Regions from separate parts of the Streptomyces nogalater genome, predicted to be linked through region 2. Evidence: riboswitches for the same ligand, from Rfam matches in the RefSeq annotation. Region 2 holds a riboswitch; the other holds the start of a gene.

Region 1 (8,378 bases), on a different contig from region 2:
GCACCCACCCCGGGGTCACCCGGAACATCGAGCGGATCGTGTTCATGGGCGGGGCGGTGACCACCGGGAACGCCACCCCGGTCGCGGAGTTCAACGTGTGGCACGACCCGGAGGCGGCGGCGGTGCTGCTGACGGCCGGGGTGCCGATCACCATGTACGGCCTGGACGTGTTCCGGCGGGTCGTCGTGCCCGGCGCCGAGGTGCGCCGGCTGCGCGCGAGCGACGACCCCGGCACCCGCCTGGCCGGGGAACTGCTCAGGTGCCGGCCGACCGCGCAGGCCGGGGCGCCGGGAGCGGAGGAGGCCGGCGGTCTCGGCGACGCGGGCGCGGTGTGCGCGGTCGCCGATCCGGCGGGTCTGACCACCCGGCTGCTGCCGGTCGAGGTCTGCCTGGCGCCCGGACCGGCCCGCGGCCAGACGGTCGTGGACCTCCGGCCCGGCCCCGGCGAGGCCGAAGTCCACGACGGCGGCGCCGAACGGGCCCTGGTGGACGTGGCGTTGGACGTGGACGTGGACCGGTACGTGAAGCTGTACCTGGAGACGGTGGAACGGCCCTAGCGCCGGCCGGTCCGGGCCGTGGCAAAGCACTTTACAAAAAGGGTGTCCGGCTGGTGGGCGCCATCTGATTCGGCCATCGTGCGGCTCCCCGGTCCGGCCGCCGACCGGGCGGTCACATGGGTGAGCTCGCATTCACGTGCCTGAACTTCCGTTCCGGAACGCCACGTTTCGGACCGCGATCGCAAAGAGATGGTTGTGACTCGGCAAAGCGTTTCCTAATCTGCGGCCACCGCGCTGGACAGCTGTAGACCGGGCGCCTCTCACAAGGAAGGGCACCCGGCCGGTCTGGTGCGGAACTTGCCGCGCGGCCAACAGCTTTGGCGGGCAGACGGTCGCAGCGGCACACAGCCCACGCAACCAGTAACCACGGAGGATACCGTGAGCCACCCCACCCGGCTACGCGACGCGATCCACTCCGCCGGCACCACACCGCTGATCGGCGTGTTCGACATGTTCTCCGCGTCCGTCGCGGCGCGGCACTACGACGGCATGTTCGTCTCCGGCTTCGGCTTCGCCGCGTCCCACTACGGCCTGCCCGACATCGGCTTCATCGCCTGGCCCGACATCATCGCCTTCGTCCAGCGCCTGCGCATGGCGTTCCCGGAGCAGCACCTGCTGGTCGACATCGACGACGGTTACGTGGACCCGGAGACCGCGTGCCACGTCGTGCAGAACCTGGAGGCCATCGGCGCCTCCGGCGTCATCCTGGAGGACCAGAAGCGGCCCCGGCGCTGCGGACACGTCGACGGCAAGCAGGTGCTCCCGCTGGAGGAGTACCTGGAGAAGCTGGAGATGGTCCTCCAGTCCCGCCGGGACCTGGTGGTGGTGGCCCGTACCGACGCCACCGAGGAGGACGAGATCCTGCGCCGCGCCGAGGCGCTCGCCGCGACCGACGCCGACGTGGTGCTGGTCGACGGGGTGCGCAGCGTGGACTGGATCCACAAGGTGCGCAAGGTCATCGGGGACAAGCCGTTGCTGTTCAACCAGATAGCCGGGGGCAAGTCGCCGCGGCTGTCGCTGAGCGAGCTGTCCGATCTGGGCGTCGACGTCGCCATCTACAGCACGCCCTGCCTGTTCGCCGCGCAGACCGCCATCGACCGGGCCCTGACCGAGCTGAAGGAGGCCGACGGCCGCCTGCCGCAGACCGGGCCGGACAGCGTGGGGGTCGCCGAGTGCCTGGCACTGCTGGAGAAGAACATCAGCCGGCACCACGCCCACGCACCGGCGTGACCTGAGGCACCACCAGGGGCCCGCGCGCCGACCGCGCGCGGGCCCCGCACCCGCCACCGCCCGGTGCCGGTGCCACCCGCCCGGGCGCCCGAGGCCCGCCCTCTCCCGGTGCCCGCGCCCAGCAGCACCCGCACCCCGGGCCCCGCACCCGGGCCGCCTCCCGGCCGCGGGCGCCCGTCCCACGCCACCCGCTTCCAAGGCAGGAGCGCATGCCTCAGATGCTCACCGGCACGGTCCGCGGCCTGGCGCGCCGTGTCGACTGGTACATCGTCGCGCTGTTCGGCGCGATCGGGATCGCCGCGCTCGTCCCGGCCGAGGGCACGGCGGCCGAGACCGTCTCCTGGCTGACCAAGCTGGCGATCGGCCTGCTGTTCTTCCTCTACGGCGCCCGGCTCTCCCCGCAGGCCGCGCTCGACGGCGTACGGCACTGGCGGCTGCACCTTCCGGTGCTCGCCCTGACGTTCGCCGTCTTCCCGCTGCTCGGACTGGCCGCACGGCTGCTGCCCGACGGGCTGCTCGGCGCCGAGCTGACCGCCGGCGTGCTGTTCCTCGCGGTGCTGCCGTCCACGGTGCAGTCCTCCATCGCCCTCACCTCCCTGGCCCGCGGCAACGTGGCCGCGGCCCTGTGCTCCGCGTCCTTCTCCACGGTGCTGGGCGTGGTGCTCACCCCCGTACTGGCCGTCGCGCTGATCGGCGGCGGCGCGGACGGCGGCATCCCGATCGGCCTCGGCCAACTCGGCGACATCGCCGTGCAGTTGCTGCTGCCGTTCCTCGCAGGGCAGGCGGTACGGCGGTGGATCTCCGGCTGGCTCGGCCGGCACCGCAAGGTGATCGGCCTGTGCGACCGGGGGTCGATCCTGCTGGTCGTCTACGCGGCGTTCAGCCGGGGCATGACCACCGGCATCTGGCAGCGGGTGTCCCCCGGCCGGCTGATCCTGCTCGGCGTGCTGGTGGCGGTGCTGCTCGGCGTCGCCCTGCTGCTCGCCGACCGCTCCGCGCGGGCGCTGCGGCTGCCCCGCGAGGACCGGGTGACGGCGGTCTTCTGCGGGGCGACCAAGAGTCTGGCCAGCGGACTGCCCATGGCCTCCGTGCTGTTCCCCGCGGACGAGGTCGCCATGGCCGTCCTGCCGCTGATGCTGTACCACACCCTCCAGCTGGTGGTCTGCGCCGCGCTCGCCCGCCGGCTCAGTCGGTCGGCGCCGCCCGCACCGACCAGCGCTCCTCCACCCGCGCCAGCCGCCAGTACGCCAGTGCCGCCGCCCACACCGCCACGAACAGGCCGACGATGAGATAGCCGACGTTGTCCAGGTCCAGGCCGGCCACCCAGCCGGTGACCGGATCGCTCAGGCCGAACTTCTCGTGCAGCACGCCGACCAGTTCGATGGTGCCGATGAAGAAGGCCACCGCGATGGACAGGCCGGTGATGGCCAGGTTGTAGAAGACCTTGCGGACGGGGTTGGCGAACGCCCACTGGTAGGCGAAGTTCATGAACGTGCCGTCGAGGGTGTCGAACAGGCTCATCCCGGCGGCGAACAGCAGCGGCAGGCACAGGATCGCGTACCAGGGCAGGCCGGCCGCCGCGCCCGAGCCGGCCATCACCATCAGGCTGACCTCGGTGGCCGTGTCGAAGCCGAGGCCGAAGAGGAAGCCCAGCGGGTACATCTGCCCCGGCCGGGACACGGACTTGGTCAGCCGCCCCAGCAGCCGGTTCATGAACCCCCGCGAGTCCAGGTGCCGTTCCAGCTCCGACTCGTCGTACCCGCCCGCGCGCATCGCCCGGAACACCTTCAGGATGCCCGCCAGGGCGACCAGGTTCAGGGCGGCGATGAGGTAGAGGAAGGACCCGGAGATCGTCGTACCGAGCACCCCGAGCACCTGGTGGGTGGTGGAGCCCTCGTTCATCACCTTCCCGGCCAGCGAGGTGCCGCCCGCGATCAGCAGGGCCAGCAGCACGACGACGCTGGAGTGTCCGAGCGCGAACCAGAACCCCACCGACACCGGCCGCTTGCCGTCGGCCATCAGCTTGCGGGTGGTGTTGTCGATCGCCGCGATGTGGTCGGCGTCGAAGGCGTGGCGCATGCCGAGGGTGTAGGCGGTGATCCCGAGCCCCACGCCGAACACCTCGGTGCCGACCTCGTAGTGCCGTGGGGCGACCATCAGAAACAGGATCCCGAAGGCGACGACATGCAGGGCGAGGATCACCACCAGCAGCCCCGCCGTCTTCAGGGTGTCCTCACGTCGCCAGCGGAAAGTAGCGGCATCAGCCATCGGGTTCACGCTCCAGCACCTCGTGGATCACTTCGTGAGCTGCCGTGGCCGGTCTCCTGGCTTACGGGTCACGCGTCCGCCGTTCCTGCCTTCCCGGTCCTGCGACCAGTGGCCCGGCGGCTGCCGGACGGAACGGGAACTCCCCGATCACAGTGGCGAGGGCCGCTCCGGTCTCACACCGGCTTCCCGAACACCACGGCCCGCCCACCGTAGAGGGGCGCGTGGTTCCCTGCATAGCTGCGCAGTCGGGCAGGTATGCAAGATCACACCGGGGCCTGTCAGGATGGGTGTATGCATCTCGTGCCTGCCGACCGTGCCGGTCGTCGGACCATCGACGGTCACCGGGTGTGCGAGGCGATCGCCGCCATCGGCGACGCGGGGCGTCTGCGCACCTGGGCCGACCGTTTCTCGCTGCTGGCCGACGCCAACCGGCTCGCGCTGCTGCTCGCCCTGCACCGGACCGGGCCGCTGGCCGTGTCGGACCTGGCGATCGCCACGGGCATGAACGACCCGGCCGTCTCCCAGGCCCTGCGGCTGCTGCGCGCGGCGGGGGTCGTGGCGGGGGAGAAAGAGGGGCGCGTGGTGCGCTATCGGGTGGTGGACGAGGACGTAAGGGGCCTGTTGGAGCACTGCGCCGCCTGACCGCCCCGGAAAAGGTTCCCTTTCGGGCAATGTGGACAGATACAGATCCCGTACTGTCGTCCGTCCCTTGGGAGCCCGTATGGCAGACCGCCCGCCGGACCTCTCGTCCAGGAACCCCGACTGGTGGCGTCAGGCCGTCATCTACCAGGTCTATCCCCGCAGCTTCGCCGACGCCGACGGCGACGGCCTCGGCGACCTCCGGGGCCTGACCCAGCGGCTGACCCACCTCGCAGCGCTCGGCGTCGACGCGCTGTGGCTGAGCCCCTTCTACCCCTCCGAACTCGCCGACGGCGGCTACGACGTCATCGACCCGCGTGGTGTCGACGAACGCCTCGGCACCCTGGACGACTTCGACGCCCTGGTGGGCGAGGCGCACCGGCTGGGCCTGAAGGTCGTCGTGGACATCGTCCCCAACCACACCTCCCACCTGCACCGCTGGTTCCAGGAGGCGCTGCGCGCCGGGCCCGGGTCGGCGGCCCGGGAGCGGTACGTCTTCCGGCCGGGGCGCGGCGCGCAGGGGGAACTGCCGCCCACCGACTGGCAGTCGGTGTTCGGCGGCAGCGCCTGGCACCGGGTGGCGGACGGGGAGTGGTACCTGCACCTGTTCGCCCCCGAGCAGCCCGACCTGAACTGGGACAACGAGGAGGTCCGCGGCGACTTCCGCACCACCCTGCGGTTCTGGTCCGACCGGGGTGTGGACGGCTTCCGCGTGGACGTCGCACACGGCCTGGCCAAGGACCTCACCGAGCCGCTGCGGGACCTCGGCGCCCTCGGCACGGCCGGCGAGACGGCCCTGCGGCACCTGCCGCCGGGCAGCCACCCGTACTGGGACCGGGACGAGGTGCACGAGATCTACCGCGACTGGCGCAAGATCTTCGACGCCTACCGCCCGCCGCGCATGGCCGTCGCCGAGGCCTGGGTCCCGGGCGGCCGCCGGTCCCTGTACGCCCGCCCCGACGAACTCGGCCAGGCCTTCAACTTCGAGTACCTCCAGGCCCGCTGGGACGCGGCGGAGCTGCGCGGGATCATCTCCGGCGAGCTGGCCACGGCCCACTCGGCCGGTGCCTCCGCGACCTGGGTGCTGTCCAACCACGATGTCGTACGGCACGCCTCCCGGCTGCTGCTGCCGCCCGGCACCGACCCGGACGCCTGGCTGCTCACCCACGGCACGGCGCCCTCCGTCGACCCGGCCGCCGGGCTGCGCCGGGCCCGGGCGGCGACCCTGCTGATGCTGGCGCTGCCCGGCTCGGCGTATCTGTACCAGGGGGAGGAACTCGGCCTGCCCGAGGTCGCCGACCTGCCCACCCAGGTACTCCAGGACCCGATCTGGGAGCAGACCGGCCACACCCGCAAGGGCCGCGACGGCTGCCGGGTGCCGCTGCCGTGGACGACGACCGGACCGTCCTACGGCTTCGGGCCCGGGGCGGGCTGGCTGCCGCAGCCGGCGTCCTTCGCGGCCTACGCGGTGGAGGCGCAGACCGGGGTCGAGGGCTCCACGCTGGAGCTGTACCGCACGGCCCTGCGGCTGCGCCGCAAGCTGCTGGACGGCGAGACGCTGACCTGGGCCCCGGACGCGCCGGCCGGCGTCCTGGACTTCACCCGCACCGAGGGCTGGCGCTGCGTCACCAACCTGGGCACCGAGCCGGTGCCGCTGCCGCCCGGCGAGGTCCTGCTCGGCAGTGCCCCGCTGCCGGGCGGCGGGGCGCTGCCGCCGGACACCACCGTGTGGCTGGCCTAGGCCCTTCCGGCGGGGGCTAGCCGGCCGGCGGGGCCGGGCCCGGCCCGGCCCCGGTGGTGGTGCCGCCCGCGATGCCGTCGATGTCCACCGGCGTGGAGGTGGCCGACGGCGGCGGGGTGAGGACCACCTGGGGCCGGCCGGCCGCCGGGGGCGGCGGGGTCAGGTCGGAGTCGGGCAGCTTGGGCGGGGTGGTCTGCTGGAACAGGGTCCGGTCGAAGTCGACCAGGCCCGTTCGCTCCATCACGGAGATGTGGTCCAGCACGGTGTCGTTGGCCTGGTCGGCGAGGGCCCGCACCAGCGAGTTCTTCGTGGTGGAACGGATCTTCGCCACCGTGTTGAAGATGGAGCCGTGCGTCATCCGCAGGATGTTGGCGAAGTCGGTGTCGAACTGCCTGCCGCTCTCCCCGTCCAGCTGCCGGACGAAGCCCCGCTGCTGGGGGCTCGCCTCGTCGGGCAGCGTGATGTCCAGCATCGGGGCGATCTTCCGGCAGGTGGTGTCGAGCGCCGCGTGCCCGTCGACCAGGTGCCGGCTCGCCGTGATCACCGCGGGGGAGCCTCCCTTGCGCAGCCCGAGCTGCCCGACGGGGTACTCCCACAGCCCGGCCGCCCGCACCTTCACCACGAAGTCCCGGTCCTGCTCGGTCAGCGGCCCCCACTGGGTACTGGCGATGACGCGGTCCGGCGCGCCGGAGACCTTGCTCAGGCCGAGCATGCCCGGGTAGGCGAGCGCGGCGAGGGTCAGGGCCATCGCACCGCCCACGAACAGCGTTCCCGTCGCGTTCCGTGAAAAGCGCACCGTGCCTCCTGCCGGGGTCTTCCGTCGACGGTCCGGACGCGCGGCGGTACGCGGGGTCCGGACACCCAGGCGGTACGGACGCGGGGCGGGTTCGTCTCAGGGCACACGGGTAAAGAATCGGCCGCTGCCGTCGGCCGGCCCTTGTCCGCCGCCCGGGTGAAGGCTGACCTCCGCCGCCCTGGGCCTACGGCGCGGCCTGGAGCCGGCCCAGCTGCCGCCGGACGTTCTCCAGCGCGCCGCGCCGGCGCCCGGGCACCCTGAGGCGCAACTCCGCGAGCGCGGTGCCGAGTTCGCGGGCCGCCGCCGGGTCCTCGACGCGGCTCCACTGGTGGTGGGCGCGGTCCACGGCCGCCTCCACGGCGGGCGCGTCCGCCGTCTGCCCGGCGGCCAGCCGCGCCTCGGCCACCGCCAGCCAGGCCCGGCAGCTGCGCACCGGGTCCCCGGCGAACATCGCCAGGTCGGCGCGGACCTCCCGCCAGTGCAACGCCTGCTCGGACCCGGCGCCGTACGCCCGCACGGCGGCCTCCTCGTACCGCGCGGCCAGATCGTCCGCCTCCCGGTGCAGGCCACCCTGTACGGCGGCGCTGATGGCGGCATGCGGATCGACGTCGGTCCGGTCGCTCGTCCGGGCGCCGGGCCCCTCGCTCGGCCGGTCGCCGGGCCGGTCCGCGGCGGGTTCCCAGGGCGCCGGAAGCCCCGGCGCCGAAAGGCCCGACGCCGCTGCGAGGGCGGCCGGGGGTACCGGCGGTGCCGAGGGGGCCGGGGGTGCCGAGGGTGCCGGGGGTGCCGGGGGTGCACCGCTCGCCACGTGGCCCCCCGCGTGTGCCAGCAGCAGGTTCCCCCGGGTCTCCTCCGGTATCCGGCTCAGGGCCTGCTCGTGCAGGATGCCCAGTGGGGGGCGGTGGCCGCTGCGCAGGAGGGTCGCGACCGTCTTCATGTACGCCGGCTCGGCCGGGCCCCGCCGGGCGGGCGGGGCGACACGGCCGTACACGGCGGTGGACGGCCCGCAGTCGAGGCCGCGCTCGGTGACGTGCTTCCAGGCCTCGGTGTCGGCGTGCAGGTCGACCACGAGCGCGGTGTCCGCGGCCGAGCGCAGGCGCAGCTCCTCCCGGATCCAGTGCCAGGGCAGCGCGGTGTAGCGGACGGT
Region 2 (8,378 bases):
CCCGCAGCCACTGGAGCGCCCGCACGGTGCCGCGGGTGCCGGGGACCACCACGAGGTCGGCGTCGGCCAGTTCCTCCGGCCGGTCCACGAACCGTACGACCACGCCCGGTTCGGCGGCCAGCGCGTCCACGTCGGTGAAGTTGGACATCAGCGGGATCGCGCATACGGCGACCCGCAGCACGTCCTCGCCGACCGGGGGAGTGACGGCGGATTCCCGTACGGTGCCCCGCAGCGAGACCCGCAGTCCGTCCTCCTCGTCGATGCCGAGCCCGTGCCGGAAGGGCAGCACGCCGTAGGTCCGCCGCCCGGTGAGGCCGTGCAGCATCTCCAGGCCGGGTTCCAGCAGGCCGACGTCGCCGCGGAACTTGTTCACCAGGAATCCGGCGACCAGTTCCTGGTCCTCGGGCGAGAGCAGGGCGACCGTGCCGAAGAAGGACGCGAAGACGCCCCCGCGGTCGATGTCGCCCACCACCAGCACCGGCAGCCGCGCGCCCCGCGCGATGCCCATGTTGACGATGTCGGTCCGCCGCAGGTTGATCTCGGCCGGGCTGCCCGCCCCCTCGCAGATCACCGCGTCATACGTGCCCCGCAGTTCGGCCAGGCAGTCCAATACCGTGCCCAGCAGCCGCTGTTGACGTCCGCCGTGGTAGCCGCGCGCGCTCAGCTCGCCCACCGGCTTGCCGAGCAGCACCACCTGGCTGCTCTGCTCGCCGCCGGGCTTGAGCAGCACCGGGTTCATCAGCGCGGTCGGCTCGATCCGGCAGGCCTGGGCCTGCATGGCCTGGGCGCGGCCGATCTCCGCGCCCTCGCGGGTCACGAACGAGTTCAGGGACATGTTCTGCGCCTTGAACGGCGCCACCTTCACGCCCTGGCGGACCAGCCACCGGCAGATCCCGGCCGTCACGACACTCTTGCCGGCGTCCGAGGTGGTGCCGGCCACGAGGAGACCACCGTTCACTTCCCACGTCCCTTCAGGAGTGCGCGCGCGGCGAGTGTGGTGCCGAGGGCGAGCAGGCCGACGCGGCGGGAGAGCCGTACGGCCCGGTCGATGTCGGCGACCCGGACCGGGCGTCCGGTGCCGCCGTTGAGCACGGGCCGGTGTTCGACCCGGCCGCCGTAGGAGAGCGTTCCGCCCAGCCGGACGCCGAGGGCGCCCGCGAACGCGGCCTCCACGGGGCCGGCGTTGGGGCTCGGGTGCTTGCGGGCGTCGGCCTTCCAGGCGCGCAGGGCGCCGCGCGGGTCGGGTCCGGCGACGGTGGCGAGCACGGCGGTGAGCCGGGCGCCCGGCCAGCCGGCGACGTCGTCGAGGCGGGCGGAGGCCCAGCCGTAGCGGCGGTGGCGGGGCGACTTGTGACCGACCATCGCGTCCAGGGTGTTGACGGCCCGGAAGCCGAGCAGCCCCGGCACCCCGGCGACCGCTCCCCACACCAGGGCGCCCACCACGGCGTCGGAGGTGTTCTCGGCGACCGACTCGACCACGGCCCGGGCCATTGCGTCGGCGTCCAGTGCCTGCGGGTCCCGGCCGCACAGATGGGGCAGCCGGGCGCGGGCGGCCTCGACGTCCCCCGCCGCCAGGGCGTGCCCGACGGCGCGGGCCTCGCGGGCGAGCGAGGTGCCGCCGACGACGGCCCAGGTGGCGGCGGCGGTCAGCGCGACGGAGGCGGCAGGGGAGGGGCGTACGGCGCGTGCGGCCAGTGCCCCCAGCGCGACGGCGCCACCGGCGCACACGGCGGTGTGCACGGCGCCCCAGCCGCGGTGGTCGTGCCACAAGGCGCCTTCCACGGCCGTGGCCGCGCGGCCGAACGCGGCGACCGGGTGCCCGCGGCGGGGATCGCCGAGGAGCAGATCGCCGAGGACGCCGGCGGCGGCGCCGTACGCGTATGTGCGGTCGGCACCCATCGGCTCAGCCGGCCGTGGGCACAGGGGTGTTCCCGGTACGGGTCCTTCGGCAGCCGAGCATGGCGATTCGTGTCCTCACTCAGGGTGTCCACGCCCTGGTTCGACGGATTCCGGCGGCGAGAGTTCCTGGCTCCCGGGGTTTCCTCCCCGGTGACAGTGGCGGGACCGCGCCGGATTCGCACCGGCTTCCTCTGCTGCCGCCGTACATGGCCTGGGCAGTCCACCACGTGCCCGGAAGGGCCGTCAACTTGCCTTTGACCTGGGATGCCCTACTGTGCTCAGGCCCACATCGCCGGGTGCCGGGCGGGTCTTCGGGGCCGCCTCGGCACGCGTCCGCCCCGCCGGGTCCGGCGGACGGGCCGGTCGGCGGGGCGGAGGCGGGGAATCGGGGGCCTGTGGCCAGGCCACGAATCGGGGGCCTGCGGTCAGGCCACGATCAGATAGATGCCGTAGGCCACGGCCGCCGCGCAGGCCGCGAAGCAGGCGTAGGCGCCGGTGACGGCGAGAGCGGCGGAGCCGCCCCGGGCCGCGGCCCGCTCACGGCGGGACAGGCCGTTGATGCCGAGGGTGAACAGGGCCACCAGGCCCACCGTGAACACGACGCTGACGCCCAGAACGGAGCCGAGGGCCGCCCAGTCGATCTTCATGGGGATTGTTTCCTTCAGTAACCGTGCGGGCGGGTCAGACCGTGGCGGCCGGCGGGGCGGCGGGGGCCGGCTCGGCGGCCGGGGCGGGAATCGTGGCCGTCAGGTCACCGGTCGTCAGCTTCTCGGCGGCCGGGGCCGTCCGGCTGTCGGCGACCGGGCCGGCGGGCGGCGGGGTCACCGCGGCGATGGCGGCGGTGACGACACCGGCGGGCTCGCCGGTCTCCTCGATCACGTTGGTGTGGTCGACGACCTCGCGGCGGGAGATCTTCCAGATCGCGGCGCTCGCGGCGACCAGGAAGACGGCGACGGCGGCGGTGCCCCCGTCACCGAGGCCGGTGACGGCCTCGGCGCCCGCGCCGACCAGCGCGGCGGCCGGCAGGGTGAGCACCCAGGCGACGGCCATGCGGGTCGCGGTGGACCAGCGGACCACGCCGCCCTTGCGGCCGAGGCCCGCGCCCATCACCGAGCCGGAGACGACATGGGTGGTGGAGAGGGAGAAGCCGAGGTGGGAGGAGGCCAGGATGGCGGTCGCGGCGCCGGTCTGGGCGGCGAAGCCCTGGCGCGGCTCCAGGTCGGTCAGGCCCTTGCCCATGGTGCGGATGATGCGCCAGCCGCCGATGTAGGTGCCGAGCGCGATGGCGAGGCCGGCGGAGAGGATCACCCAGGTGGGAGGGTTGGCGCCGGGGGCGAGGGAGCCGCCCGCGATCAGCGCGAGGGTGATGATGCCCATCGTCTTCTGGGCGTCGTTGGTGCCGTGGGCGAGGGAGACCAGGCCGGCGGAGGCGATCTGGCCGACGCGGTAGCCCTTGCGGGTGGCCTCGTTGTCGCCGGTGCCGCCGATGCCGTAGGAGAGCCGGGTGGCCAGGTACGAGGCGAGGCCCGCCACGACCGGCGCGGCGACGGCCGGCAGCAGCACCTTGGTGACCAGGACGCCGCCGTGGACGGCGCCGAAGCCGGCCGAGGCGACGGTGGCGCCGACCAGGCCGCCCATGAGGGCGTGCGAGGAACTGGAGGGCAGGCCCACCAGCCAGGTCAGCAGGTTCCAGAGGATCGCGCCGACCAGGGCGGCGAAGATGACCTCGGGACGGATGCCGGTCTCGTCGACGAGACCCTTGGAGATCGTGTTCGCGACCTCCACGGAGAGGAAGGCGCCCGCAAGATTGAGGACGGCGGACATGGTCACCGCGATCTTGGGCTTCAGGGCGCCTGTGGAGATGGTGGTGGCCATCGCGTTCGCGGTGTCGTGGAAACCGTTCGTGAAATCGAACGCGAGAGCGGTTACCACCACAATCGCGAGGATCAGCGAGAAGCTTTCCATTTACCCAGGCAATCGTTCGAGGTCATTGGCTGGATGAACGTAGGCAACCTGGGTGAACGGAAGATGAACTGGGGCGGGCTCGATGGTGTCGGCAATCCCATACCGGGGTTCTGTTCCGCCGCGCCGGGCCGGGCGCCCCTTGGCTACCGGGACCGCGCGAAGACCCGCAGCCGGTCCAGGGTGCCGTTGAAGAGATTCTGGTCACCCGGCAGCGTGCCCTTCGTGCGGTACTGCCAGAACGTCCAGTACCGCCAGCCGCCGGGCAGCGCCCCCGGCCGGGCGGCCCCGTGCCGGGCGATCCACAGGGGGTGGTTCTTCGAGAACGCGCGGCTGTTGCCCGTGCACAGCTTCCACCAGTGGGTCGTCGTGTAGATCACCGGGCGGCGGCCCGTCCGGCGCCGGGTCTCGTCGCTGAACGAACGGATCCAGCCGACCATGCGCTTCTTGCTCAGCCCGTAGCACTTGCGCGTCGCGCTGTACGGGTTGTACTCGATGTCGAGCGCGGGCGGCAGTGTCCAGCCGTCCCCCCGCCAGCCGCCGCCGTGCCGCACGAAGTACGCGGCCTGCTTGGCGCCGGAGGACCGGTCCGGGCGGGCGAAGTGGTAGGCGCCCCGGATCAGCCCGGCCTTGCGGGCGCCGGAGTACTGGCCGGTGAAGTAGGGGTTGCGGTAGCCGGTGGACTCGGTCGCCTTGACGTAGACGAACCGCGCCCCCTTCTTCCGCGCGTTTGGCCAGTTCACGTGCCGCTGGTACGACGACACGTCGTGGCCCTTGGGCGGCTTGGCCGCGGCGGCCGCGGGCCCGGTGAGGGCGAGGACTGCCGCCACGGCCGCCGCGAGGGCGCTTGCGCGGCGACGGGCAAGGGTGGGTACACGGGCCATGCGACTCCCCCGGGGGGTGACGGACGACGGGCGCGCCGGCGCTCGCGGGCGGCGGCGCCCGTGGGTGGGCAGGAGGGAGTCATTCAAGGTCCGCCGATCACGGAACAATGGGCGATTTCAGGCGTTTCACCCCGAAATGCCCCCGTTCGGCCTCACAGTGTCCGGCCCGAACCGACCGGCCCCGCCCGCTCCCGGCCCCTCCGGCTGGCAGGATCACCGCATGGCTGAACCGCGACGGAACGCGAAAGAGGGACGATCTGACGTCGGGGAGAGCGTGGCGGAGGACGTGGCGCGGCTGTGGGCGGAGGTGGTCGCCACGGCGCGGCGGACCGTCGACGACGGGCTGGTGGTCGGCACCTCCGGCAACGTCTCCGCCCGCCTCGGCGACCTCGTGCTGGTCACCCCCTCGGGCGTGCCCTACGACCGGCTCACCCCCGCCGACCTCACCGGCGTCGACCTCACCGGCCGGCAGGTGCTCGGCACCCTCGTGCCGACCAGCGAGCTGCCCATGCACCTCGCCGTCTACCGCGCCACCGACGCCCGCGCGGTCGTCCACACCCACGCCGTGCACGCCACCGCGGTCTCCACGCTCGTCCCCGAGCTGCCGCTGGTCCACTACATGGCAGCCGCCCTCGGCGGTCCCGTACGGGTCGCCCCCTACGCGACCTACGGCACCGGCGAACTGGCCGAGAACATGCTCCGCGCCCTCGCCGGCCGCTCCGGCTGCCTCCTTGGGAACCACGGCACGATCACCTACGGCGCCACCCTCGACCAGGCCTTCGACCGCACCGCCCAGCTGGAGTGGATGTGCCGGCTGTGGCTGACGGCGTCGTCGGTACCGGGCCTGAGCCCCTCCCTGCTCACCGAGGCACAAGTGGCGGAGGTCGGGGAACGTTTGAAGGGGTACGGCCAACGGAGGTGACCCCTTTTGCCGAACAGCAGCCCGCTCCATGCCCCGCGCTCCTCACCCCACCCCCTCCTTCGGCTGGCCGCCGTGCGGTGCCGCCGTGACACTGGATCCGTGCGCACCGTCTCAGCGACCGCCAGTGCGGTCACCGCCGTCCTGGCCGCCGGCGCGGCTTCCGTGGTCGTCGGCCGGCTCGCCAGCGACGCCGCGCTGAAGGCGCCGGCGGGCCGCCCGCTGCCCACCGAGCCCCGGCTCACCGTGCACGGCACGGCCGCCGGCCGGATCACGCTCACCCGCGATCTGGCCACCCTGCGCCCCGGCGTCTACGGCCTCGCCGGCGACGGCTCGCACGCCGTCGTCGGCCCCGTCCTGGAGGGCGGCCCGCACGCCGCCGACACCGTCGTACGGCGCCTGGAACGCGTCACCCACGGCACCCTCACGGCCGGCGACGCGGCCTGGCTCACCCCCAACCTGTACGTCGGCAACCCCCGCACCGCCCTCGGCCTGGACCACACCGACGTCGACGTGCCCGGCGAACTCGGCGCCCTGCCCGCCTGGTTCGTGCCCGGCGACCGGGACACCTGGGTGATCGCCGTCCACGGCCTGGGCACCACCCGGGAGCACGCCCTGAACCTCATGGGCTTCCTGCACGCCCGCCGGCTGCCCGTCCTCGCCCTCGCCTACCGCGGCGACCCCGGCGCGCCCCGCCCGCCGGACCGGCTGAACCACCTCGGCGAGACGGAGTGGCGGGACGTCGAGGCGGCGATCCGGTACGCCGTCCGCCACGGCGCCCGCCGCGTCGTCCTCCTCGGCTGGTCCACCGGCGCCACCATGGCGCTGCGCGCCGCAGAGCACTCCCAGGTCCGCGACCGCGTCGCCGGGCTCGTCCTCGACTCTCCGGTCCTCAGCTGGCAGGCCACCCTGCGCGCGCTGGTCCGGGCCCGGCACACCCCCGAGCCGCTGCTGCCGCTCGCGGTGCGGGCCGCGCAGGGCCGGGCCGGACTGCAGGCCGACGGGCTCGCCGAGCCCGCCGGCCCGGACCGGCTCCAGGTGCCCACCCTGCTCGTGCACGGCCCCGGCGACGAGGTCGCGCCCTGGGAGCACTCCCGCCGGCTCGCCCGGCGCCGGCCCGGCCTGGTCACCCTGCACACCGTCCCGAACGCCCCGCACGCGGCGATGTGGAACGCGGACCCCGAGGAGTACGAGGAGCGGCTGCGCCGGTTCCTCACCCCGTTGCTGTGACCCCCGGCGCCGGGACCCCATGCGCCGGGGGACGGCATTCCGGTTACGGCCGTGGGGTCGATCCGGCCACGGCCGTACGACTGGCGCGATCCTGTCCCTCCCGCGGCCCCGCGCCCCGTGCGTTGGCCTGCCCCGTCGCCCGCCGTGACATTCCGTTTGGGTTTTCGGACCGTCAACCGGAAGACTGCACCCGTGACGTCCCGTATCCCGCGCGACTCCAGGCTCCGACTCGTCCGACCTCGACCCCTGGCCGCCGCCCCCAGAGCTGTGAACCAGCGGCGACCACGCCGCCCGGCACCCCGGCCGCCCGAGGGCACGCCCGCCCCCGCCGAACTGGCCGGAATGGCCCGTGCCGGTCTGGCCGGCGCGGTCCGCGTCGCCCGCTGGGCCGACGCCGCCCTCGGCCCCGGCCGGCACGGTGCCACCACCGACGGCAAGGCGACCCTCTCCGACGCCACCGCCGAACGCGCCGCCGCCGACCTCGGCCTGAGCGCCGCTCAGATCCGCGCCGACTGGGACACCGCCCGCCTCGCCGGACTCGTCGAGGTGCACGGCGACAGCGCCCGGCCCGGCTGGCGGCTGCGCGCCTGGGACCGCGACGACAGTGCCGTACTGCGCGGCTGGGTCGCCCTCTTCGACGCCTGGTCGCTCGCCTCCCCGGAGCCCGAGGGACACGAGCCGGCCGCCGTCGCCGAGGTCGTCTCGGCCATGCCCCAGGTGCTCTCCTTCCTCCAGCTGTCCGCCGGCCCGGTCCCGGTGGAACAGCTGCTCGACCTGCTCCAGCAGCGGGTCACCGAGCTGCGCACCGAACGCTGCGAGGTCGCCTACGAACCCGGCACCGGACGGCCCGCCGGATCCCCCGCCCCGGCCGCCGCCGCGCCCGCCGACGACGCCCCGCTCGCCCCGCTGCTCGACTGGGCGCTGCGGGCCCTCGCCTCGGTCGGCGCCCTCACCTACGGCGGCGGCCAGGCCACCCTGACCCCGCTGGGCAGCTGGGCGGTGTGGGTCAAGCTGGAGCAGATCTGCGTGGCCGCGCAGAGCCCCGCCGGCAACATCGAGCAGTCCGCCGAGGACATGCTGCGCGGCTGTGCCCAGCTCCGCCCCAACGCGGCCCGCGCCGAGTACCGCGCCTGGCTCGCCGCCCGCCCCGTCGGCAGCGCCGTCACCGAGCTGATCGACGCCGCCCGCGGCGACGACGCGCTGCTGCGCGGGCTGGCCTTCGAGGCGCTGCGCGTCGTCGGCGCGCCCGCCGAGCCCGACGTACGGGCCGTGGTGGAGGAGCCGGCACTGCGGCCGTACGCCCTGCTGTGGCTCGCCGAGCACGACGGGGTCGACCCGGAGGACGCCCACGAGGTGCTCACCCGGGAGGAGGCCACCTGGCTGTGGGTGGACACCGCCGCCGCGGTCGCCGACCACGGTGAGGCGCCGATGCTGGTGAGGCACCTGGAGTCCGCGGTGCAGCCCACCGTGCCCCAGCTGCTCGA

Evidence for each region. A riboswitch is a leader RNA that binds a small molecule or an ion and turns the genes downstream of it on or off. The one in region 2 is predicted to bind cobalamin.
Region 1: another riboswitch for cobalamin. It lies ahead of nicT (Nickel transporter NicT); the one in region 2 lies ahead of ABD350_RS34910 (cobalamin biosynthesis protein).

Annotation. Positions count from the first base shown of each region.
Region 1 covers NZ_BAAASM010000006.1:237,512-245,889, forward strand. The annotation lists gene ABD350_RS06790 (nucleoside hydrolase) at 1-557, shown strand, start outside; gene ABD350_RS06795 (isocitrate lyase/PEP mutase family protein) at 936-1,787, shown strand; gene ABD350_RS06800 (bile acid:sodium symporter family protein) at 1,997-3,076, shown strand; gene nicT (Nickel transporter NicT) at 2,973-4,055, opposite strand; cobalamin riboswitch at 4,085-4,268, opposite strand; gene ABD350_RS06810 (ArsR/SmtB family transcription factor) at 4,347-4,697, shown strand; gene ABD350_RS06815 (glycoside hydrolase family 13 protein) at 4,777-6,435, shown strand; gene ABD350_RS06820 (DUF4142 domain-containing protein) at 6,452-7,183, opposite strand; gene ABD350_RS06825 (hypothetical protein) at 7,416-8,378, opposite strand, start outside.
Region 2 covers NZ_BAAASM010000070.1:24,372-32,749, forward strand. The annotation lists gene ABD350_RS34905 (cobyric acid synthase) at 1-958, opposite strand, end outside; gene ABD350_RS34910 (cobalamin biosynthesis protein) at 955-1,899, opposite strand; cobalamin riboswitch at 1,998-2,139, opposite strand; gene ABD350_RS34915 (hypothetical protein) at 2,325-2,546, opposite strand; gene ABD350_RS34920 (inorganic phosphate transporter) at 2,581-3,864, opposite strand; gene ABD350_RS34925 (lysozyme) at 4,008-4,745, opposite strand; gene ABD350_RS34930 (class II aldolase/adducin family protein) at 4,966-5,667, shown strand; gene ABD350_RS34935 (alpha/beta hydrolase) at 5,767-6,894, shown strand; gene ABD350_RS34940 (hypothetical protein) at 7,087-8,378, shown strand, end outside.